DNA from 4 places in the Streptomyces hundungensis genome. Region 1 is predicted to be linked to each of the others. Evidence: riboswitches for the same ligand, from Rfam matches in the RefSeq annotation. Region 1 holds a riboswitch; each other region holds the start of a gene.
The links. Region 1 has a riboswitch for cobalamin ahead of DWB77_RS20210 (CbtB domain-containing protein). Riboswitches for the same ligand answer to the same signal wherever they lie in the genome.
Positions count from the first base shown of each region.

Region 2: another riboswitch for cobalamin. It lies ahead of DWB77_RS23735 (ABC transporter substrate-binding protein); the one in region 1 lies ahead of DWB77_RS20210 (CbtB domain-containing protein).
Region 3: another riboswitch for cobalamin. It lies ahead of DWB77_RS27340 (HoxN/HupN/NixA family nickel/cobalt transporter); the one in region 1 lies ahead of DWB77_RS20210 (CbtB domain-containing protein).
Region 4: another riboswitch for cobalamin. It lies ahead of DWB77_RS29065 (cobalamin biosynthesis protein); the one in region 1 lies ahead of DWB77_RS20210 (CbtB domain-containing protein).

Region 1 covers NZ_CP032698.1:4,532,249-4,537,958, forward strand. The annotation lists gene DWB77_RS20195 (ATP-binding protein) at 1-1,015, shown strand, start outside; gene DWB77_RS20200 (ABC transporter permease) at 993-1,787, opposite strand; gene DWB77_RS20205 (ABC transporter ATP-binding protein) at 1,784-2,788, opposite strand; gene DWB77_RS20210 (CbtB domain-containing protein) at 3,364-3,585, opposite strand; cobalamin riboswitch at 3,622-3,792, opposite strand; gene DWB77_RS20215 (histidine phosphatase family protein) at 3,914-4,483, shown strand; gene DWB77_RS38960 (hypothetical protein) at 4,554-5,117, shown strand; gene DWB77_RS20225 (Eco57I restriction-modification methylase domain-containing protein) at 5,353-5,710, shown strand, end outside.
Region 2 covers NZ_CP032698.1:5,355,356-5,361,065, forward strand. The annotation lists gene DWB77_RS23725 (amino acid permease) at 1-703, shown strand, start outside; gene DWB77_RS23730 (Mov34/MPN/PAD-1 family protein) at 789-1,211, shown strand; cobalamin riboswitch at 1,214-1,339, shown strand; gene DWB77_RS23735 (ABC transporter substrate-binding protein) at 1,378-2,358, shown strand; gene DWB77_RS23740 (FecCD family ABC transporter permease) at 2,499-3,542, shown strand; gene DWB77_RS23745 (ABC transporter ATP-binding protein) at 3,539-4,333, shown strand; gene DWB77_RS39320 (putative leader peptide) at 4,400-4,528, shown strand; gene DWB77_RS23750 (MoaD family protein) at 4,641-4,919, shown strand; gene DWB77_RS23755 (PLP-dependent cysteine synthase family protein) at 4,921-5,710, shown strand, end outside.
Region 3 covers NZ_CP032698.1:6,164,302-6,170,011, forward strand. The annotation lists gene DWB77_RS39015 (hypothetical protein) at 1-769, shown strand, start outside; gene DWB77_RS27325 (arsenate reductase family protein) at 927-1,286, opposite strand; gene DWB77_RS27330 (hypothetical protein) at 1,404-1,685, shown strand; gene DWB77_RS27335 (metalloregulator ArsR/SmtB family transcription factor) at 1,876-2,238, opposite strand; cobalamin riboswitch at 2,329-2,526, shown strand; gene DWB77_RS27340 (HoxN/HupN/NixA family nickel/cobalt transporter) at 2,556-3,662, shown strand; gene DWB77_RS27345 (LysR family transcriptional regulator) at 3,683-4,573, opposite strand; gene DWB77_RS27350 (YybH family protein) at 4,694-5,059, shown strand; gene DWB77_RS27355 (caspase family protein) at 5,400-5,710, opposite strand, start outside.
Region 4 covers NZ_CP032698.1:6,562,365-6,568,074, forward strand. The annotation lists gene DWB77_RS29060 (cobyric acid synthase) at 1-575, opposite strand, end outside; gene DWB77_RS29065 (cobalamin biosynthesis protein) at 557-1,513, opposite strand; cobalamin riboswitch at 1,610-1,748, opposite strand; gene DWB77_RS29070 (hypothetical protein) at 1,850-2,080, opposite strand; gene DWB77_RS29075 (inorganic phosphate transporter) at 2,113-3,378, opposite strand; gene DWB77_RS29080 (lysozyme) at 3,520-4,299, opposite strand; gene DWB77_RS29085 (class II aldolase/adducin family protein) at 4,405-5,058, shown strand; gene DWB77_RS29090 (alpha/beta hydrolase) at 5,199-5,710, shown strand, end outside.

The DNA.
Region 1 (5,710 bases):
CCTGCCCGAGGTGCGGCCGCCGCACTACGCCAGGCTGCGGGAGCTGTGCGAGGCCGAGAACGCGGTGCTCGCGGGCGTCGCCGAGTGCTTCGCCAGCTATGTGTGGGAGTTCGAGCGCGATGTGGACCGCGCCCTGGACTCGGCGCGCCGCAGCGTGGCCGCCCTGACCTCGCTTGGCAACCCGGCCACCGAGATGCTCGCCCACGGCCGCGTCAGCGAGCTGTGCCTCCAGACCGAGCGGGGCGAGGAGGCGTACCGGCATCTGCTGGCCGCCCTCGACGTCCTGGAGCGGACCGGGGACTGGTCGGACGCGGCGGGCTGGTACGACACGGCGGGGGTGCGCTGGGCGTTGGTCCTCGCCTGCATCCAGCGCGGCGAGCTCGAAGAGGCCGAGCGGTGGCTGGAGTTGGCGGGCCTCGAACAGCCCCCGGAGTCGTCCCGGGTCTTCAGCCCGGAGCTGGGCTCGCGCGCGGAGATCGCGCTGCTGCGGGGCCTGACCGAAGTGGGGCTCGGCCTGTGGCGGCAGGCGGTGGCGCAGTTGCGCGAGGCCGATGTGCTGTATCCCGACGACCCGTTCATGGCGGCCTGGTCCCGGCAGATCCAGGCGACCGCTCTCGCCGCCCACGCCCGGCACGGCCGCCTGGAGCCGGTCGCGGACCTCGCGGCCGAACTGCGCTCCGCGGCACTGGAGTTGCTGACGCCGGCGGGCGAGGAGCACAGCCCCGCCGAGCTTCCGGTGTCCGGCACGGTCCTGCTCGCGGTCGGCATGGCCGAGCTGGCGGGCGGCCGGTCCTCGGGCGTACGGCTGCTGGCGCTCGCGGAGCGGATGCGGGTGCACCGCGACTTCCCGACGATGTCCGCCGCCCGGGCCCGCGCGTTCGCCGAGGACGCCGGGGACGCCGACGGGGCGGCGTACGCCGACGCGGTGTCGGAATACGCCGCCCTGGGGCGCGACGAGCTGGCGGCGGCCGCCGTGCTGGTGCTGCGCGGCATCAGCGCTGGGGATCGCGGTTGAACCGGGCCTTCGACCAGAAGTAGCCGAGCACGGTCAGGCCGACGGCCCAGGCGATCGCGAGCCAGGCGTTGTCGCCGATCTCCGTGCCGAGCAGCAGACCGCGCAGGGTCTCGATGGCCGGGGTGAACGGCTGGTACTGGGCGATCGGCTGGAACCAGCCCGGCATCGAGTGCAGCGGCACGAACGCGCTGGACAGCAGCGGCAGCAGCACCAGCGGCATCGCGTTGTTGCTGGCGGCCTCGACGTTGGGGCTGATGAGGCCCATGCCGACGGCGATCCAGGTGAGCGAGAGGGAGAAGAGCACCAGCAGTCCGAAGGCCGCGAACCACTCCAGGACGGTGGCGTCGGTGGAGCGGAAGCCGATGGCCACCCCGATGGCGCCGACGACGACCACACTGAGGATCGACTGGAGGACGCTGCCGATGACATGGCCGACGATCACCGACCCGCGGTGGATCGCCATGGTGCGGAAGCGGGCGATGATGCCCTCGGTCATGTCGTTGGAGACGGAGATCGCGGTGCCGACGACCGTGCTGCCGACGGTCATGAGCAGCAGCCCGGGGACGATGTAGGCGATGTACTTGGCGCGGTCCGGGCCGCCGCCCGCGATGCCCATGCTCATGGTGTCGCCGAAGATGTAGACGAAGAGCAGCAGCAGCATGATCGGCGTGAGCAGCAGGTTCAGGGTGAGCGAGGGGTAGCGCCGGGCGTGCAGCAGGTTGCGGCGCAGCATGGTCGAGGTGTCGCGGACGGCGAGGGACAGCGAGCTCATCGGACGTTCTCCTTCAGCGCGGTGGCGGCCGTGGTGACCGTGGCGGGGGTGGTGGGGGCGGCAGGGCTGGTGGGGCTGGTGAGGGCGAAGAAGACGTCGTCGAGGTCCGGGGTGTGCACGGTCAGCTCGTCGGCCTCGATGGAGGCGGCGTCCAGCCAGTCGAGGATGGCGCGCAGTTCGCGCTGGCTTCCGCCGCTCGGGATCTGGAGCGACAGCGACTCGTCGTCGCGGGTCGCCTCGCGCAGGGCGACCGCCGCGCTCTCGTACGCCCGCGGCTCGTCGAAGCGGAGCCGGACGTGGCCGCCGGGGACGAGCCGCTTGAGCTCGCTCGCGGTGCCCTGGGCGACGAGCTTGCCGCCGTTCAACACCGCGATGCTGTCGGCGAGTTGATCGGCTTCGTCGAGGTACTGGGTGGTGAGCAGCACGGTCACGCCGCCCGAGACCAGGCCCCGGATGATGTTCCACATGGTGTGCCGGCTGCGCGGGTCGAGGCCGGTGGTCGGCTCGTCGAGGAAGATGATCCGGGGGTCGCCGACCAGCGTCATGGCGATGTCGAGACGCCGCTTCATGCCGCCGGAGTAGGTGGAGGCGGGCTTCTTCGCGGCGTCGGTCAGGTCGAAGCGTTCCAGGAGCTCGGCGGCGACCCGGCGGCCCTCGCGGCGCGACAGGTGGTGCAGATCGGCCATGAGCAGCATGTTCTCCTCGCCGGTGATCAGACCGTCGACGGCGGAGAACTGTCCGGTGACCCCGATGGCGGCCCGTACCGCCTGGGCGTCGGTGGCGAGGTCGTGGCCGCCGACCCGCAGCTCGCCGGCGTCGGCGGAGATCAGGGTGGAGAGGATCTGCACGGCGGTGGTCTTGCCGGCGCCGTTCGGCCCGAGCAGCGCGAAGATGCTGCCCGCCGGGACGTGCAGGTCGATGCCGTCCAGGACCGTCTTGTCCCCGAAGGACTTGCGAAGCCCGGTGGCCTCGATCGCGAGTTGGTTCGTCGATGTCTTCATGCCGCAGAGCGTGCGGGTGGACGCATTCACGGCGGTTTCAGCGGGGTTTCAGTGGGCGGGGGTGGTTGTTCCACCGCGGCCCGGTGGGGCTTGTTCGCGCGGTTCCCCGCGCCCCTGGGGGGGTGGAGGTACCCGGTTGGGGGTGGGGCGCCCGGGGTTGCCGGGGGCCCTGTTGGGTGGCTGTGCCGCGTCAGGGGCGCGGGGAACTGCGCGGCCAGGCACGCACGGTCTGCGGACGGCGTGCGGTCGCGTCAGGCGGTTGTTCCACCGCGGCCCGGTGGGGCTTGTTCGCGCGGTTCCCCGCGCCCCTGGGGGGGGTGGAGGTACCCGGTTGGGGGTGGGGCGCCCGGGGTTGCCGGGGGCCCTGTTGGGTGGCTGTGCCGCGTCAGGGGCGCGGGGAACTGCGCGGCCAGGCACGCACGGTCTGCGGACGGCGTGCGGTCGCCTCGGGTGGTTGTTCCACCGCGGCCCGGTGGGGCTTGTTCGCGCGGTTCCCCGCGCCCCTGGGGAGGCGCGGCGGGTCCGGGCCAGCGGCGGGGGGCGGCCGTCGGCCGGTGGTGGGCGGCCCGGGTGGGTCAGTGGCAGGGGAAACCGAGGAGGTGGCGGCCGTCGTGCAGCCACTCGTGCACGGTGGAGCCGGACAGGAGCGAGGTGGCGCCCTGCTCGGCGCCGACGAAGTAGATCAGGACCAGCATCAGGATGCCGAAGAAGACCGCCCAGGGGGCGATCGCGCCGATCGGCAGCTTGGCGAGTACGGCGGTGGGCGTGCTGGTCGGCTGGGCGACGGACTGCGCCATGGCAGGACCTCCCGGGGGAACTCGCGTCCCATTTGGTGGTGCACACGACGACGGCTACGGGTCTGACTTGCCCGGCGCCCCCCGTCCCCCCGGCGCTCCCGGAGGCGGTGGATCGTGCTGGGCATACAGTGGCGCGACCGTGCCGGAGTCCCACCGGCTTCCGTTCTGCCGTCGTCATCAACGACGAGAAGGTAGCGCGAAGTACGGATCCGGCCAAGGGCGCACGGAGGGGGCGCGAGCGCGCGTCCGCTGACGGGCAGCCGCCAACTACCTTGTCGGCATGGCTAATTGGGGGTGGCTCATTGAGGGTGGCCCATTGGGGAGCGTCATGACATTCCGCTTGGTGTTGGTCTCGCCCGCCTTCAGCCGCTCGCTGCGTGAGGCGCGGTTCGACGACGGCGCGCCGCTGGAGCCCGCCGGGCTCGCCGCGGCCCGGGCGGCGGCGCCGGGGCTGCACGCCGCCGACCGGTACCTGGCCTCCCCGACGGCGCGCTGCCGCGAGACCGCGACCGCGCTCGGCGTGGCCGCGCACGACACCGCCGAGCTGGCCGCGCTGGACGTGGGCCGCTGGCGCGGCCGGACCCTGGCCGAGGTGGGCGCGGCCGAGCCGGAGGCGGTCGGCGCCTGGCTCACCGACCCGGCGGCCGCACCGCACGGCGGCGAACCCGTACGGGCGCTGTGCGCGAGGGCGACCGCGTGGCTGGCGGCTGCCACGGAGGACGCCGGCCGCACCCTCGCGGTCGTGGAGCCCGAGATCGTACGGGCCCTGGTGCTGCGGGCGCTGGACGCGCCGGAGTCGGCGTTCTGGCGCATCGACGTACCCCCACTGACAGCGACCGAACTGACCGGCCGCTCCGGCCGCTGGAACCTTCGCGCGGGGCGGCCGTTGACCCCGTAGGAAGAGGGGAGTTGGGGGGGCAGGGACCTCGCCGTGGAACCGGGCTCGGGCGGCCTGTCACTGTGAGGGCGTGACGGAAATCGAGACGGACGACGGACCCGCGGTGGGAGCCCGCCGTACACGCGGGAACCTGTACGCGTACCGGGTACGGGGTCGCGTACGCAGCGCGGTGGTCCTGTGGGCAGGCGGCCGGGGTGACGAACCCGACCGGGTGTGCACCGCGCCGGACGACGGCCCCGGGCAGGTGCCGGTGTTCGTGACGGTGCGGCAGGCGCGGATGTACGCGCGCCGACGAGGATGGAAGCCGGCCACGCCTGAGGCCGGCACGCTGGAGCTGCGCCGGATCGAGCACTGGCTGGAGGACCCCCGCCGCCGAAAGGCCCCGCCGGGCCCGGTCCTGGACGCGTGGAACTTCTTCGAGGACCTCGCCCGAGGCCTCGAAGCGACCACTGCGCTGCCCCGCCAGGGACCGGTACACGGGAACGCCTACGAGAAGCTGTTCGCGGGCGAGTGCGCCGCGTGGACTCCCGACGAACAACACGCGGTACGGGAGCTCCTCACGGCCGGCGTGGAACTGTGGAACTCGTGCCCGGTAGCCGCCAACCCTCGCTCCGTACGCGCGCGCGGCCGGTGACCCGGGCCGCTCGCACCCGAACCACCCCGCCTCAACTCCCCAAAGGACGCGCGAAAGGCTCCGTCGCGGCCGGAAAGATTCGCGGCAAAACCACCGCCCCGCCCGCGAACTCGGAATTCAAAATAAGAACGCCCGCGATGCGTCCGCGCTTTTCCCGCCGTTGCTACGGGTAGCGGAATCGGTACGCATCTCCACCAAACGACCCGGCGGGACGCCCCGTGAGAGGATCGCGGACGTGAAACTGATCGAGAACACCGAGGCACGGCGGGTGGAGGCGCTCAGTGTCCTTGACCCTCTGACCCAGGCTGCCCTGGGGCAGTTCTTCACCCCTGCACGAGCCGCCGACCTGATCGCCTCGATGCCTCGCCTGGACGCGCTGAGCAACACCGTGCGCATTCTGGACCCCGGCGCCGGCGTCGGCTCGCTGACCGCCGCGCTGGTGACCCGACTGCACGAAGAGCGCCCTGACCTGGACGTCCACGTCGTGGCTGTGGATATCGACCCGCAGGTCATGCCCTACCTGCGGGCCACGCTCGAGGAATGCAGGGCGACCTACGGCACCACGTTCGACCTCGTGCAGGGCGACTACCTCA
Region 2 (5,710 bases), 820 kb from region 1:
CCCCGAGAAGACCCTGCCCAAGGCCATCAACACCGTGCCGTGGCGCATCGCCGTCTTCTACATCGGCGCCCTGATCATGATCCTCTCGGTCGTCCCGTGGCACGAGTTCCAGCCGGGCGTGAGCCCCTTCGTCGCGGCCTTCCAGAAGATGGGCCTCGGCATCGGCGCGGGCATCGTCAACTTCGTCGTGCTGACCGCCGCGCTGTCCTCCTGCAACTCGGGCATGTACTCCACCGGCCGCATGCTGCGCGACCTCGCGCTCAACGGCCAGGGCCCGAAGGTCTTCACCAAGCTGACCAAGAGCGGCACCCCGCTGGTGGGCACCACGGTCTCGGCCGCCCTCATGCTGGTCGGCGTCTGGATCAACTACGTCGCGCCGGGCAAGGCGTTCGACTACGTCGTCTCCTTCGCCACCATCTCCGGCATGTGGGCCTGGATCATGATCCTGGTCTGCCAGATCCGCTACCGCGCCAAGGCCGACCGCGGCGAACTCCCGCAGTCCACCTTCCGCGCCCCCGGCGCCCCGTGGACCAGCTGGTTCGCGCTGCTCTTCATCGGCATGGTCATCGTGATGATGGGCATCGACAAGGACTCCCGCGTCTCGCTGTACTGCGCGCCACTGTGGGCCCTGATCCTGGGCGTCTCCTACCTGGTCCTCAAGGCCAAGAACCCCGAGAACAAGGCGTTCGCGAAGCGCAGCTAGCGCGCTGACCTGCAAGTTCTCACCATGCGGGCCGTCTCGTATCGACACTCGATACGCGGCGGCCCGCATGCTTATCCTTGCCGACATGCTGACCCTCACCCAGGCCCTGTACGACCAGCTCGTCGCGCACGCCCGCGCCGACCACCCCGACGAGGCGTGCGGTGTGGTCGCCGGCCCCGCGGGCACCGGCCGCGCCGAGCGCTTCGTCCCCATGCTGAACGCGGCCCGCTCGCCCACGTTCTACGAGTTCGACTCGCAGGACCTGCTGAAGCTGTACCGCGAGATGGACGACCGCGACGAGGAGCCGGTGATCGTCTACCACTCCCACACGGCCACCGAGGCCTACCCCTCGCGCACCGACGTGACGTACGCGAACGAGCCGGGCGCGCACTACGTCCTGGTGTCGACGGCGGACACGGACGGCGCGGGGGAGTTCCAGTTCCGCTCGTACCGCATCGTGGACGGCGTGATCACGGAGGAAGACGTCCAGGTCGTCGAGGCATACTGATCATGACGTTGTGGGCGGCAGGACCCAGGAAGCCGGTGTGAATCCGGCACGGTCCCGCCACTGTGACCGGCCCCGAGGACGAGCCCCGGCGCCGGAAGCCAGGAACTGACCTGCCGCCTTCTCCCGACGACAGGGGACGTGGAAATCCCCTCGGAGGAGCTCAGCCATGCCCTGGCGCCGCGCGGCACTCGCCGCCGCCCTGCTGTTCCCGCTCGCCGCGTGCACCACCCCGGCGCAGCCCGAGGCCAAGGGCGCCCCCGCGCCCGGCTTCCCCTACACGGTCACCAACTGCGGGGTGACCACCACCTACACCGCGCCCCCCGAGCGGGTCGTCACGATGAACCAGCACGCCACGGAGGTCATGCTGGAGCTGGGCCTCGCCAAGTCCCTCGTCGGCACCGCCTACTTGGACGACAGGATCGCCCCGAAGTACGCGGCGGACTACCGCTCGGTGCCGGTCCTCGCGGACGCCTACCCCTCCTACGAGAAGCTCCTGTCGGCCAACCCCGACCATGTGTACGGCGGTTACGCCTCGGCGTTCGCCGCCAACGAGGGCCGCGCGCGCGAAACCCTCGCCAAGAGCGGCATCACCTCCCGCCTCAACGTGGAGAACTGCCCCAAGGGCGCGGCGACGACCATGGACGACGTGTACCAGGAGGTCCGCGAGGTGGGCCGCACCTTCGGCGTACCCGACCGCGCGGAGGCCTGGATACGGTCCGCCGAGGCGACCAACGCCCGCACCCGGGCGGCGCGCGAGGGCGCCGCACCGCGCCCCGTGTTCGTCTACGACAGCGGCGACAAGACCGCGTTCACGGTGGGCGGCAAGGGCATCGGCAACGACATCGTGACGCGCGCGGGCGGTCGCAACGTCTTCGCGGACGACCTCAAGGAGAAGTCCTTCGGCGACGCCAGTTGGGAGAACGTCGTCGCCCGCGCCCCCGAGACCATCCTGATCCTGGACTACGGCGGCACCGGCGTGGACGCCAAGAAGAAGCGCCTGCGCGACGACCCCGCCCTCGCCTCCGTCCCCGCCATCAAGAACAACAGCTTCGCCGTGCTGCCGCTGTCCGACATGGTGACCGGCGTCCGAGCACCGGACGCGGTGGCGAAACTCGCCTCGCAACTGCGGACGGGCCAGGGCCGGTGACCGGGACCCGGCGCCCGGGCGGGGCAGCGCCAGCGAGCGAGGCCCGGCAGCCGGGCGCGGCAGGGCCGGTGACCGGGCTCCGACGCCCGGGCGGGGCAGAGCCAGCGAGCGGGCCCCGACAGCCTGGCGCGCCAGGGCCGGTGACCGGGACCCGGCCGGGCTCCCGTCTGCGCTACCCCGCGCTGCTCGGCGGCCTCGTCCTCGTCCTGCTGGCGGCAGCCCTCGCCGGGCTCGCGCTCGGCTCGGTGCGGATCCCCGCCGGCCAGGTGCTGGACATCGTCACCGGCGCCGCCGAACCCGGCCCGTACCGGGCCATCGTGCTCGACGTACGGCTGCCCCGCGTCGTGCTCGGCGCCGTCACCGGGGCCGGGCTCGCCGTCATCGGCACCGTCCTCCAGGCCCTCGTGCGCAACCCGCTGGCCGACCCCTTCCTGCTCGGCGTCTCCAGCGGAGCCTCCGCGGGAGCCGTCGCCGTCATCGTCCTCGGGGTCGGCGCGGGGGCGGCCACCACCGTCGCCCTGCCCGCCGCCGCCTTCGCGGGAGCGCTCACCGCGCTGGTCCTCGTGTACGCCCTGGCCCGGCGCGCCGGGTCCCTGACGGGCGGCCGCCTGGTCCTCGCCGGAGTCGCCGTCTCCTACGTCCTGTCCGCGCTCACCAGCCTGATCCTGGTCACCTCCGCCCGCGCCGAACACGTACAGGAAGTCCTGCACTGGACGCTCGGCGGCCTCGGTGGCGCCCGCTGGGACATGCTCGCCCTGCCCGCCGCCGCCCTCACCCTCGGCACCCTCGTCCTGATCACCCTGGCCCGCCCGCTGGACCTGCTGCTCGTCGGCGAGGAGGGCGCCACCGTGCTCGGCCTGGACACCGGCCGCTTCCGCGCCGCCGTCTTCGTCCTCGCCTCCCTGCTCACCGGCGTCCTCGTCGCCTACAGCGGGGCGATCGGCTTCGTCGGCCTGATGGTGCCGCACGCCGCCCGCATGGTGGTCGGCGCCGCCCACCGCACCCTGCTGCCCGTCGCGGCGCTCGGCGGCGCCGCCTTCCTCGTCCTCGCCGACCTCGCGGCCCGCACCGTCGCCGCCCCCCAGGACATCCCCGTCGGCGTGCTCACCGCGCTCACCGGCGGGCCCTTCTTCCTCTGGATGCTGCGCGGCCGAGGCGCCCGCGCGGAAGGCGGCCCCGCATGACGACCCTGCGCACCCAGTCGCTCTCGTACACCACGCCCCAAGGCCGCGAACTGCTCCACGACATCACCCTGAGCGTCGCCGCCGGCGAGACCGTCGGCCTGGTCGGCCCCAACGGCAGCGGCAAGACCACCCTGCTGCGCTGCGTCTACGCCACCCTGCGCCCCACCACCGGCCGCGTCCTGCTCGACGGCGCCGACCTGCACGCCATGCCGGTCAGGGCCCGCGCCCGCCGCATCGCCACCGTCCCCCAGGACACCGACGCCGCGGCCATCGAGCTGAGCGTCACCGAGGTCGTCGCCATGGGCCGCTCCCCGCACCACCGCTTCTGGGAGGCCGACACCGCCGCCGACGCCACCCTCGTACGCGAGGCGCTCGCCCGCGTCGGCATCGCCGACCTCGCGGCCCGCCCCTTCCCGTCGCTGTCCGGCGGCGAACGCCGGCGCGCCCTGGTCGCCCGGGCCCTGGTGCAGCAGCCGGACGTCGTCGTCCTGGACGAGCCCACCAACCACCTCGACATCCGCTACCAGCTCGAAGTCCTGTCCCTGGTACGGGAGTTGGGGACGGCCAACCTGCTCGCCCTGCACGACCTCAACCTCGCCGCGTACTTCTGCGACCGCATCTGCGTCCTCGCCGGCGGGCGGATCGTCGCCGAAGGACCGCCCGCCGACGTCCTCACCAAGGAGCTCCTCGGCTCCGTCTACGGGGTGGACGCCGAGGTGGGCATCCACCCCGCCACCGGCGCACCCACCGTCGTCTACCTGCCGCCGACCCGGGCGGTGACCACATCCTGAGCAAGATCAGTCCAGGATTCGAGATCACATTCCTGGAAGCGGACCGGGAATCTATACGATGACCCCATGGTTTCGAACGACGTGAGCGACAAGACGCCGAGCAGCGGCCCCGCCCTGCTGCTCGTGGCGCGGCTGCACGTCGACCTGTGCCGCCTCGCCAGCGCGATCTGTACGGCCCGCGCCGCCGCCCTCTGACGCCGCGCACCCCCGCACCAACGCACCACCGCACGCCGTTGGGCGTGCGGCGCGCGGACCCGAGCCCGAGCCGCGCCCACCTGCCTCTCCCTTTCGATCAGGAGCCCACGCCATGGCCATCGAGGTCCGCATCCCGACCATCCTCCGCACCTACACCGACGGCGCCAAGGCCGTCGAGGGCAGCGGAGCCACCCTCGCCGACCTGCTGAACGACCTCGACGCCCGCCACACCGGCATCCGCGAGCGCATCGTGGACGGCGACAACCTGCGCCGCTTCGTGAACGTGTACCTCAACGACGAGGACGTCCGCTTCCTCGACGGCATCGACACCAAGCTCTCCGACGGCGACAACGTCACGATCCTGCCCGCGGTCGCAGGCGGATCCGTCTGACATGCGCTACGACTCCCCGCTCGCCGCGGTCGGCAACACCCCCCTGGTCCGCCTCCCACGCCTGTCCCCCTCGGACGACGTACGGATCTGGGCCAAGCTGGAGGACCGCAACCCGACCGGCTCCATCAAGGACCGGCCGGCCCTCCACATGGTCGAACAGGCCGAGAAGGACGGCCGGTTGACACCCGGCTGCACCATCTTGGAGCCCACCAGCGGCAACACCGGCATCTCCCTCGCGATGGCGGCCAAGCTCAAGGGCTACCGCATCGTGTGCGTGATGCCGGAGAACACCTCCCAGGAGCGCCGCGACCTGCTCACGATGTGGGGCGCCGAGATCGTGCCGTCCCCGGCGGCCGGCGGCTCCAACACGGCGGTGCGGGTCGCCAAGGAACTGGCCGAGCGCAACCCCTCCTGGGTGATGCTCTACCAGTACGGAAACCCGGACAACGCCGGCGCCCACTACGCCACCACCGGCCCCGAGATCCTCGCCGACCTGCCCTCCGTCACCCACTTCGTCGCGGGCCTCGGCACCACCGGAACGCTGATGGGCGTCGGACGCTATCTGCGCGAGAACGTCCCCGGCATCCAGATCGTCGCCGCCGAACCCCGCTACGACGACCTCGTCTACGGGCTGCGCAACCTCGACGAGGGCTTCGTGCCCGAGCTGTACGACGCCTCGGTGCTCACCACCCGCTTCTCGGTGGGCTCGGCCGACGCGGTGACCCGCACCCGCGAGCTGCTCCAGCAGGAGGGCATCTTCGCGGGCGTCTCCACCGGCGCCGCGCTGCACG
Region 3 (5,710 bases), 1.6 Mb from region 1:
GGCCCGCAAACGCGACAACAGCCTCGACGGCTATACCCTGCTGCGCCTCGACCCGTACACCCAGACCCGGCACGCCCAGCAGGACTACGACCGTCTCACCGCCACGCTGGACGGGCCGGAGAGCACCCTCGTGCCCGGGTTCCGCGTCAGCGTGCGGTTTGGTTCGACGTCAGCGACCACCGGCTGTGCGCTGACCCGTACGACGCCGACGCCGTGCGCTCCTGGACGCTGCCCTCGCGGGGGTGAGCGCGTGACCGCCCCGGCCTTGTACGAGATCGAGACCAGCAAGGACGGCACCCCGCACCCCGTCGAACAGCTCTGGATGCCCGGCGACGACGCGTCCGACAGCGGCTTCGTCGCCCATCGCGGCCTGTACGTCACCGGGATCGACGACCGGACCCAGGACCACCTCTACCCGGTCGCGTTCATCGTCCTCGGCACCAGCGGTGGGCCGACATCATCGAGGCCGCCGTCGCGTACATGGTCAGGGTCCACGGCTGGCGGAACCTGCATCCGTACCCCGGCGACGACCCGGCGGTCCGCATCCCCCGCATCCCGCGCGCCGTCCACACCCACGGCGTCTTCTTACGGCACCCCCACCCCGATCACGGCTGAGGATGCGAGTGGGACGACACCTGACGGATGGTCTGGGCTCCCAGCACCGAGCCTGGTGCCGTACCGGTCACCGCCCTGCGCCACCCAGCCGCCCCGTCGGCGGCCGGCGACCTTCTCAATCCCGACGAAGGAGCACCGCAACCTGGGCGGCTGACCCCGCGACCAGTACAGCGAAGGCCCGTGGCCCTGCATCGCAGGGCCGCGCGCGGGCCTCTTTGTGTTCACGGCCCCGAGGCGCCCGCTCCAAGCCGACGACGGTCTCAGCTATCCAGTCACTGACCGGACCTCGGCGGAGGGCGTCAGGAGCTAGCCTAGCGGGACAGGGCGTCGCGTACGGCGTCGTCGGTGCGGCCCACCACGGCCGTGCCGTCGTCCGCCGTGATGATGGGGCGCTGGATCAGCTTGGGGTGCTCGGCGAGCGCCGCGACCCAGCGCTCACGGGCGTCCGCGTCGCGCGGCCAGTCCTTGAGGCCGAGCTCCTTGGCGGCGGCCTCCTGGGTGCGGGTGATGTCCCACGGTTCGAGGCCGAGCCGGTCGAGCACGGCCCGGATCTCCTCGGGCGAAGGCACGTCCTCCAGGTAACGGCGCACCGTGTAGTCGGCGCCCTCCGCGTCCAGCAGGTCCACCGCGCTGCGGCACTTCGAGCAGGCCGGATTGATCCAGATCTCCATGCGGCAAGGGTACCTGCGAGACATCCCCAAAGCCCTGCCGGCCAGGGCCGATTGTCAGTGCCCCGCAGTAAAATTGAGGCAGTTAGTGAGGGTTCCCGACCGCCCAGGAGGACGCCCATGACCGCTGCCGTACTCACCTCGCACGCCCCGAAACAGCTGTCCCTCCAGCCCCTGCACAAGGTGCCGCTGCCCGCGGGGCGCCCGCGTGTGTGGTACGAGTCCCACAACCGGCGTCTGAAGGCGATGCGCCTGGCCATCGCCCTGCTCGACACGGGCGTCTACCGCCCCGAGCAGGCGCCCGACCGCGCGATACGCACCATGGCGGCGCTGATCGGGGTGCACCCCCCGTCGGAGGCCACCTGCCGCATGGTGCGCGCGCTGATCTACGACGGCCGCTGATCCGCGACCGGCGCTGACCGCCCGGATCGTGCCTCGGGAAACCGAGGAGACGATTCGGGCGGGGTGGCCGGGTTCGGCGGTGCGGCGGGCTGGCCGGGTGTGGCCGGGTGTGGCCGGGTGTGGTGGGGTGGCCATGGTTGGCCAGGGACGGGCCGGGTTCGGCGCGCCCGGAGGCGCTCCAACTTCCGCCTCAGACCGGCGCGTTCGCCGCGTACTCGTCGAGGAGCCGCGCGGTCGCCTCGTCGACCACGCGATAGCGCACCACCCGCCCCTCCTTCTCGCCGGCGACCGCTCCGGCCGCCCGGAGCAGTCGAAGGGCCTGGGAGACGGCCGGGTCGCGCATGCCCGTCGCCACCGCGAGATCGGAGACGGCCAGCGGGCCCGCCCGGTGCAGAGCGAGGAGCAGGGCGAGCCGGTTGGCGTCGGCGAGCAGCGAGAACCGGTCGGCCCAGGCGCGCACCCGGTCCGGGTCACCGATGGCCGCGACGGCGTCGCAGACCCGGTGGCCGTCGATGATGCGGTGGCCGGCGCGTTCGGCGGGGACGAGATGCATGCCCGCATCCTCGCAGGGCCGTGGCGCCCGGACAGGTGTGATCTTCGATACCTGCACAGCTGTGCAGCTGTGCGGGCAACTGACCAGCGTCTAGGGTGACCTGGCCGTGGTGTTCGGGAAGACCGGTGCGAAACCGGAGCGGCCCTCGCCACTGTGATCGGGTTCTCCGGGTTCCGGAGAGCCGCCGTCCCCTCGCGACGCCACTGGCCAGGATCCACCTGCCCGGGAAGGCCGGGACCAAGGCACCCACCCGTCAGCCAGGAGACCGGCCGCGGCATCTCACGAAGTGATCCACGAGGTGCTGGAGCGTGACCCGAATGACCCTGCCCGTCCGCACGTCCCCCGATACGGGCGCCCCCGTGGTGCCCTCCTTCCGCTGGCGGCGCGAGGACACCGTGCGCACCGCCGTCCTCCTCGCGGTGATAGCCGCCCTCCATGTCGTCGCCTTCGGCGTCCTGTTCCTGCTCGTGGCCCCCGAGCACTACGCCGTCGGCACCAAGACGTACGGCGTCGGCCTCGGCATCACCGCGTACACGCTCGGCATGCGGCACGCCTTCGACGCCGACCACATCGCGGCCATCGACAACACCACCCGCAAGCTGATGGCGGACGGCAAGCGGCCGGTCTCCGTCGGCTTCTGGTTCGCGCTCGGCCACTCCAGCGTCGTGGTCGTCCTGGCCGCCCTGGTGGCGGGCGGCGCGCAGCTCGCCGGCGTCCTCCTGAACGAGGACTCCAGCACCCACCAGGTGCTCGGCGTCGTCGGAACCACCGTCTCCGGTTCCTTCCTGTACCTGATCGCCGCCCTCAACCTGGTGGCGCTCTTCGGCATCCTGAAGGTGTTCCGCGCGATGCGGTCGGGCGCGTACGACGAGCGGGAACTCGAAGCCCACCTGGACTCGCGGGGATTCATGAACCGCATCCTGCGCCGCTTCACCCAGTCCATATCCCGGCCCGGCCAGATGTTCCCGCTGGGCTTCCTCTTCGGCCTGGGCTTCGACACCGCGACCGAGGTCACCCTGATGGTGATGGCCGGAACGGGCGCCGCCGCCGGGCTGCCCTGGTACGCGATCCTGTGCCTGCCCCTGCTGTTCGCCGCCGGGATGAGCCTGTTCGACACCCTCGACGGCACGTTCATGAACTTCGCCTACCAGTGGGCGTTCTCCAACCCGGTGCGCAAGGTCTACTACAACCTCACCATCACGGGCCTCTCGATCGCGGTGGCCTTCTTCATCGGCACCATCGAGCTCGTCGGCGTCCTGCACAAGAAGCTGGACCTCACCGACCCGGTCAGCGGCTGGGTGGCGTCCCTGAACCTGGACAACGTCGGCTTCGTCATCGTCGGCCTGTTCGTGGTGGTGTGGGGGGCGGCCCTGGCGTACTGGCGGTTCGGCAAGGTCGAGCAGAAGTGGGCGGGCGCCGCCTGAGGCGTGGCACCGCCCCGCAGTCAGGCCGTGCCCGAGATGCCGAACGCCCGCCGGCCGTGCGCGAGGAACGCACGCACCGCGGGACTGGGGGAGTGCTTCCAGACGAGGGAGAGGAAGGCGGGCGTCTCGGCGTCGTCGATGAGCCGGGCGGTGAGCCGGTCACGGTAGTGCGCGGCCATCGACTCGCTGAGAACGGCGACGCCGAGCCCGCGGGCGGCGAGGTCGGCGATGGCGTCCGCGGCGCCGGCTTGCAGCGCGATCGTCGGGTGCAGGGACTGCGCGGCGCAGACCCGGTCGAAGACGGCCCGCAGCCCCGTCCCCGGTGGCATGCACACGATCGGGTACGCGCAGAGATCGCGCAGGGTGACCCGGTCCTGCCTGGCGAGGGGGTGCTCGGCCGGGACCGCCGCGACGAGCCGCTCCTCGATGATCGTCAGGGCGTCAAGGCCCTCGTGGGCGGCGGTCGGCGTCCCGATGAGCGCGAGGTCCAGGGTGCTGGCGCGCACCCCGTCGACGAGCCGGTCGGAATGGTCCTCCACAAGTGAGATCTCGACGCCGGGATGGGCCCGGTGGAACGCGGCGAGGGCGTCGAACAGCGGCGTGACGGTGCAGCCGATGACCATGCCGATGCTCAGCCGGCCCCGGATCAGCTCGGTCACCTCGCCCACGGCCTGACGGACCGCCCCGGCGGCGGCGAGCGCGGCCCGGGCGTGGTCGAGGGCGGCCTTTCCGGCGGTGGTGAGCGCGGCGGTGCGGGCCGACCGGTCGAACAGCTCGGCCCCCAACTCCCGCTCCAGCTGCCGGATTTGGGCGCTGACGCCCGACTGGCTGATGTGCACCCGCTCGGCGGCCCGGGTGAAGTTCCGCTCCTCGGCGACCGCGACGAAGTATTCGAGCTGCCTCAAGTCCATGACTGTGGATTCTAGCTCCCATCAGATCCATCTGTTGGACTTCTGATGTGCCCCCGACGAGACTTGGTCGTACGGAAGCACCAGGCGGACGGCCGCCACCACCGAGCCCAGGAGGACCCCATGTCGCAGTACGAGAAGGCCATGCGACCCGAGGACATCACGCGCTTGTTCGTCGAGCGGTCCAACGCCGGCGACGCGGCCGGGGTCGCCGCGCTCTACGAGGAGGACGCGGTGCTGGCCTACCCGCCGGGCAGCCGCACGGTGGGCCGCGAGGCGATCCGCGAACTCTGGGAGAAGGTGCTCGCCCACCGCCCCCACTTCGAACAGGAGCAGCCCCTGCCGACCCTGCTCAACGGCGACCTCGCCCTCACGGCAACCCCCCCGAAGGACGGCACCGGCGCCCGCGCCCAGGTAGCCCGCCGCCAGCCCGACGGCAGCTGGCTCCGCGTACTGGACCAGCCGGAGTTCGTTTCGCGGGGGGAGTGAAGGTCCCCGCCCGCGTCGCGGCTTCGCTCCACGGCGCGGCTGGGCGTCGATCAGATCCGGCCGCTGTTCCCCGTTCACCGATCGTTGTCTCCAGTGTCCTGCCACACTTCACAGTGACGGACAAGGTGCTAAATCGGGGGGTATGGGGACCATGGCACAGACGCGGAAGGGTTACTACCGGGCAGCGCATTACGTGAAGCCGACGACGGTATCCAGCAGGGCCAAAAAGCCCGGGTTTTGGGCGGCGGCTTTGGGCGTGCTCCTGCTGATCGCTGCCTGGAACACCTTCTTCGGAGAGAGTGGCGACGGCACGAAGCCGCAGCCACAGCGGACGGTCCAGTCAGTCACAGGGACGCCGTCCCACTAGCTTGCGGACAGTTCGCCCCCAGAAGGGCCGGACGCGAGGTCTGGGGTTCTGTGCCTCTCCGGCTGCGGACACGGCTGTAGGCAGGGGAGCCGACCGGAGCTGTTCCCAGCAGGCCTGCCAGTCATCCAAATGCTCGTCAGGCAGCCCGCACGCTGAGAGATAGATCCCGATCGTCCGCCATGTCAGGGGCAGATCCTTGCGGTTGAGGAGCTTGCTGACGGTCCCGGCGGAGATCTGCCCGCCGGAACGGTGGCTGATGGCTGTGTGCGTAAGGGCGCCAATGA
Region 4 (5,710 bases), 2.0 Mb from region 1:
GCGACCAGCGCCTGGTCCTCGGGGCTCAGCAGCGCCGTCGTCCCGAAGAACGAGGCGAACACCCCGCCCCGGTCGATGTCGCCGACCACGACCACGGGCAGCCGCGCGGCCCGCGCGATGCCCATGTTGACGATGTCGGTACGCCGCAGATTGATCTCGGCCGGGCTGCCCGCCCCCTCGCAGATCACCGCGTCATAGGTGCCCCGCAGCTCCGCAAGGCACTCCAGGACGGTGCCGAGCAGCGCCTGCTGGCGTCCCCCGTGGTAGCCGCGGGCGCTCAGCTCGCCGACCGGCTTCCCCATCAGGACGACCTGACTGGAACGGTCGCTGCCCGGCTTGAGCAGCACCGGGTTCATCAGCGCGGTCGGCTCCACGCGCGCCGCCTGTGCCTGCATCGCCTGGGCCCGGCCGATCTCCGCGCCCTCGCGCGTCACGAACGAGTTGAGCGACATGTTCTGCCCCTTGAAGGGCGCGACCTTGACGCCCCGGCGCACCAGCCAGCGGCAGATCCCGGCCGTGACGACGCTCTTGCCCGCGTCGGAGGTCGTGCCCGCGATCAGCAGCCCGCCACCCATGTACGTCCCTTTCTCACAGCGGCCCCCGCAACCACGGCGCAGGCCAGCGTCAGCAGGCCCACCGTGCGCGAGAGCCGTACCGCACGTTCGATGTCGGCGACCTCGACGGGCCGCCCCGACGCGTTCAGGACCGGCCGGTGCTCGACGCGTCCCGCGTACGAGAGCGTGCCGCCGAGCCGTACGCCGAGCGCGCCCGCGAACGCGGCTTCCACGGGGCCCGCGTTGGGGCTGGGGTGCCGGTCGGCGTCGGCGCGCCAGGCGCGGAACGCGCCCCGGGTGTCGGGGCCCGCGAGCGCCGCGAGACCCGCGGTGACGCGTGCGCCGGGCCAGCCCGCCACGTCGTCGAGCCGCGCCGAGGCCCAGCCGTAGCGGCGGTACCGGGGCGACTTGTGCCCGACCATCGCGTCCAGGGTGTTGACCGCGCGGAAGCCCACGAGCCCGGGCACGCCCGCTAGCGCACCCCACACCAGGGCGCCGACGACGGCGTCGGAGGTGTTCTCGGCGACCGACTCGACGACCGCGCGCGCGATGCCATCGGCGTCCAGGGACCGCGGGTCGCGCCCGCACAGATGCGGGAGCCGCTCGCGGGCCACCTCCACGTCGCCCGCGGCAAGCGCGCCGCCGATGGCCCGCGCCTCACGGACGAGCGAGGTGCCGCCGACCACCGTCCAGGTGGCGGCCGCGGTCAGTGCGAAGGAGGCTGCGGGGCGGCCGCGTACGGCACGGGAGACCAGGGCCGCGGCGCCGGCGGCGCCACCCGCGCACACCAGGGTGTGCAGGGCGCCCCGGCCGCGGTGGTCGCGCCACAGGAGACGTTCGACGGCACCGGCCGCCCGGCCGAACGCGGCGACCGGATGGCCGCGGCGCGGATCGCCGAGCAGGAGGTCGGCGACGAGTCCGGCGGCGGCGCCGTAGGCGAAGGTGCGATCGGCCCGCATCCTCAGCGCGCCAGGGCGGGGCGGGAAGGACCGGCAGGGCTGGGCAGGCAGGCACACATGGCGGTATGTCCTCACTCAGGGTGTCCGCGCCCTGGTTCGACGTGACCGGCGGTGAGAGTTCCTGGCTCACGGGGATCTCTCCCCGGTGACAGTGGCGGGACCGCGCCGGATTCGCACCGGCTTCCTCTTCTGCCGCCGTAGCTGGCCGGTGCAGTCCACCACGCGCCGAGAACACCCGTCAACTTGCCGTTGACCTGCGGCGCGAGAGAGCGTGCGGCCGGGCATGCGACCGCCCTCCGGCGCGGGCCGGAGGGCGGTTCGGATGGTGCCCGTGGGTCAGGCGACGATCAGGAAGATCCCGTACGCGACGGCCGCCGCGCAGAGCGCGAAGCAGGCGTACGCACCCGTGCGGGCCACGGCCGTGCTTCCGGGGTTGCCGGTGCCGGAGGCCGCGGCCTCCCGCTTGGTGAGGCCCACGATGCCGAGGGTGAACAGGCCCACCAGGCCGACGGTCACCGCGAGGCTGACGCCGAACACGGAGCCGAGGGCTGCCCAGTCGATGTGCATGAGGATTCCTTAGCTGTGCCGGAGGACCGGGGTCAGACCGTCGCCGGGGTGGGCGGGTCGGCGGGGGCCACCGGGGCAGGGGCCGGGATGGTGGCTGTGAGGCCGGCGGTCGCGGCGGCCAGCGTCGGCGGCGGGGTGACCGCGGCGATCGCGGTGGTGATGACCCCGGCGGGCTCGGCCTGCGGGACCTCGCCGATCTCGTCCGCGGTGACGTTGTGGTGGTCGACCGGCTGGCGGCGCGACAGCTTCCAGATGGTGCCCGAGCCGGCGATCAGAAGGACGGCGACGGCGGCGATGCCCCAGGGGCCCTGCTGGGTGAGGAACTCCGCGCCCGCGCCGACGAGTGCGGCGGCCGGCAGCGTCAGGATCCAGGCGACGGCCATCCGGGACGCGGTGGACCAGCGGACCACCCCGCCCTTGCGGCCGACTCCGGCGCCCATGACCGAACCCGAGCAGACCTGGGTGGTGGAGAGCGAGAAGCCGATGTGCGAGGAGGCCAGGATGACGGTGGCGGCGGCGGTCTGAGCGGCGAAGCCCTGCGGCGGGCGGAGCTCGGTCAGGCCCTTGCCCATGGTGCGGATGATGCGCCAGCCGCCGAGGTAGGTGCCCATCGCGATGGCCAGGCCGGCCGAGACGATGACCCACAGCGGGGGGTTGGCACCGGGGTGCAGCACCCCGCCGGTGACCAGGGCGAGGGTGATGATGCCCATCGTCTTCTGGGCGTCGTTGGTGCCGTGCGCCAGCGAGACGAGGCCGGCCGAGGCGATCTGCCCGGCCCGGTAGCCCTTGGCGGTGGCCTTCTCGTCGGTGTTCCGGTTGATCCGGTACGTGAGCTTGGTGGCCAGCATCGCGGCGATGCCCGCGACGACCGGTGCGGCGACGGCGGGCAGCAGCACCTTGGTGACGACGGTGGAGCCGTTGACCGAGGACCAGCCCGCCGACATCACGGCGGCGCCGATGAGGCCGCCGAACAGGGCGTGCGAGGAGCTGGAGGGCAGTCCGAGCAGCCAGGTCAACAGGTTCCAGAGGATGGCACCGACCAGGGCCGCGAAGATGACCTCGGTGCGGATGCCCTTCTCGTCGATGATCCCGCCGGAGATCGTCTTGGCGACCTCCACCGACAGGAACGCGCCGAGCAGGTTGAGTGCGGCGGACATGGCGACCGCCGTCTTGGGCTTCAGGGCGCCGGTCGAGATGGTCGTGGCCATCGCGTTGGCGGTGTCGTGGAAACCGTTCGTGAAATCGAACACTAGAGCTGTCACGATCACAATCGCGAGCAGCAGCGTGATGTGTTCCATTTACCCAGGCAATCGTTCGACGTCAGTGGCGGGACGAACGTAAGTAACCTGAATGAACGGAAGGTGAACTGGGGCGGGCGCATCGGTGTCCGTAGCCCCTTGTTGTCCCCTTTGTTGTTCCCTGCCGGGCGCCGGGGCCGTTCAGCGCCCGGTTGCGAACCGCCTCAACTGCGCAAAACTCCCATAGAAGAGATTCTGGTCACCCGGCAGCCTCCCGCTGCCGCCGGCGTGCTGCCAGAACGTCCAGTAGGACCAGCCCGTCGGCAGCGCGCCCGGCGCGGCTGCGTACCGGGCCAGCCACAGCGCGTGGTCCGCGCCGAACGCCCGGCTGCGGCCGGTGCACTCGTTCCACCAGAGGGTCGTCGTGTAGATCACCGGCCGGCGGCCGGTGCGCAGCCGCACCTCGTCGCTGAACCCGGCGATCCAGTCGGTCATCGCGGCCGGGCTCAGTCCGTAACACGGCGCGCCGCTGCCGCCCTTGGCGTCCTTGCCGTACGGGTTGTGCTCCAGGTCGACGGCGGGCGGCAGCGTCCAGCCGTCGCCCGACCAGCCGCCCCCGTTGCGTACGAAGTAGTCGGCCTGGGCGCGGCCGGAGGACTGGTCGGGCACCGCGAAGTGGTAGGCGCCCCGGACCAGTCCGGCCCGCCGGGCGCCGCCGTACTGCTGTCCGAAGTAGGGGTTGCGGTACGACGTGGACTCGGTCGCCTTCACATAGACGAAGGAGGCTCCCCGGCTCTTCGCGGAGGCCCAGTCGACGTTCCTCTGGTGCGAGGAGACGTCGTGGCCGGCCGGTCCGGCGCTCGCCCCGGCCGGCACCGCGAGCGCCGCGGATCCGAGCGCCAGCAAGGCCGGCAACGCCGAGAGCGCGACCCGCACGCGCACCCGGACCCGACGCGGCAGCCGGGCGCGATCACGAGCCATCAATTCCCCCGAAACTCATGTGTACGGAACAAACCCCCCGGAGGCTAGCGAAGAGTGGCGCCCCACCCCCTGTCCCGGCCGCCCCCGCCTGGCAGGATCGCCCGCATGAGCGACGACGAGGCGGCCATCGCCGCCGCATGGGCCGAACTGATCGACACCGCGCGCAGGACGGCCGCGGAGGGTCTTGTGGTCGGCACCTCGGGCAATGTGTCGGTACGCGTCGGCGACCTGGTCCTGGTCACCCCGACCGGCGTCCCCTACGACCGGCTCGGCCCCGCCGACACCGTCGCCGTCGACCTCGAAGGCCGTCAGGTCAGGGGCGTGCTGCGGCCCACCAGCGAGATCCCGATGCACCTCGCCGTGTACCGCCACACCGACGCGCGGGCCGTCGTCCACACCCACGCCGTGCACGCCACCGCCGTCTCCACCCTGGTCGCCGAACTGCCCCTGGTCCACTACATGACGGCCGCGCTCGGCGGCCCGGTCCGGGTCGCCCCGTACGCCCTGTACGGCAGCGAGGAGCTGGCCGAGCACATGCTGCGCGCCCTGGAGGACCGCACCGGGTGCCTGCTGCGAAACCACGGGACCCTCACCTACGGAACCGGCCTGGCCCAGGCCTACGACCGCACCGCTCAACTGGAGTGGATGTGCCGACTCTGGCTCACCGCCTCCGCCCTGCCGGGCCGGGCGCCGTCGCTGCTCAGCAGGGACCAGCTCGACGAGGTCGCCGAGCGCCTGCGGGGCTACGGACAGCCCTAGCTCCGGGCCGGCCCGGCCCCGGACAGCTCTGGCCCTGGACAGCCCTGGCCTTGGACACTCCGGCCCCGAACGGCCCTGGCCCCGCCCCCGATGGGCCCCGCCCACTGGCATCCGGGCCCACTCGCCCCGAGACTGTACGAGTGCGTCCTGCAACCAAGACGGCAGCGGCCGTCACCACACTCCTCGGCGTCGGGGCGGCAGCGATCGTGGCCGGACGCCACGCCAGCGACGCCGCGCTCAAGGCGGCGCCCGGCCGCCCGCTGCCCGCCGACCCCCGGCTGACCGTGCACGCCACGGCCCCCGGCCGGATCACCCTGACCCGTTCGCTCGCCGCGCTGCGGCCCGGGGTGTACGGCCTGGAGGGCGAGGGGGCGCACGCCGTCGTCGGCGAAATCCTCGACGACGCCCCGCACACCGCCGACACCGTGGTGCGCCGCCTGGAACGGGTCACCCACGGCGCGCTCGTGGCGGGGGACCGGGTGCGGTTCACCCCGCAACTGCACCGCGGCACCCCGAGCACCGCCCTCGGCCTCGACCACCAGGACATCGAGATCACCGGCGAACTCGGGCCGCTGCCCGCCTGGTTGATGCCCGCGGTCCGCAGTACCTGGGTGATCGCGGTGCACGGCCTCGGCACCACCCGTGAACACGC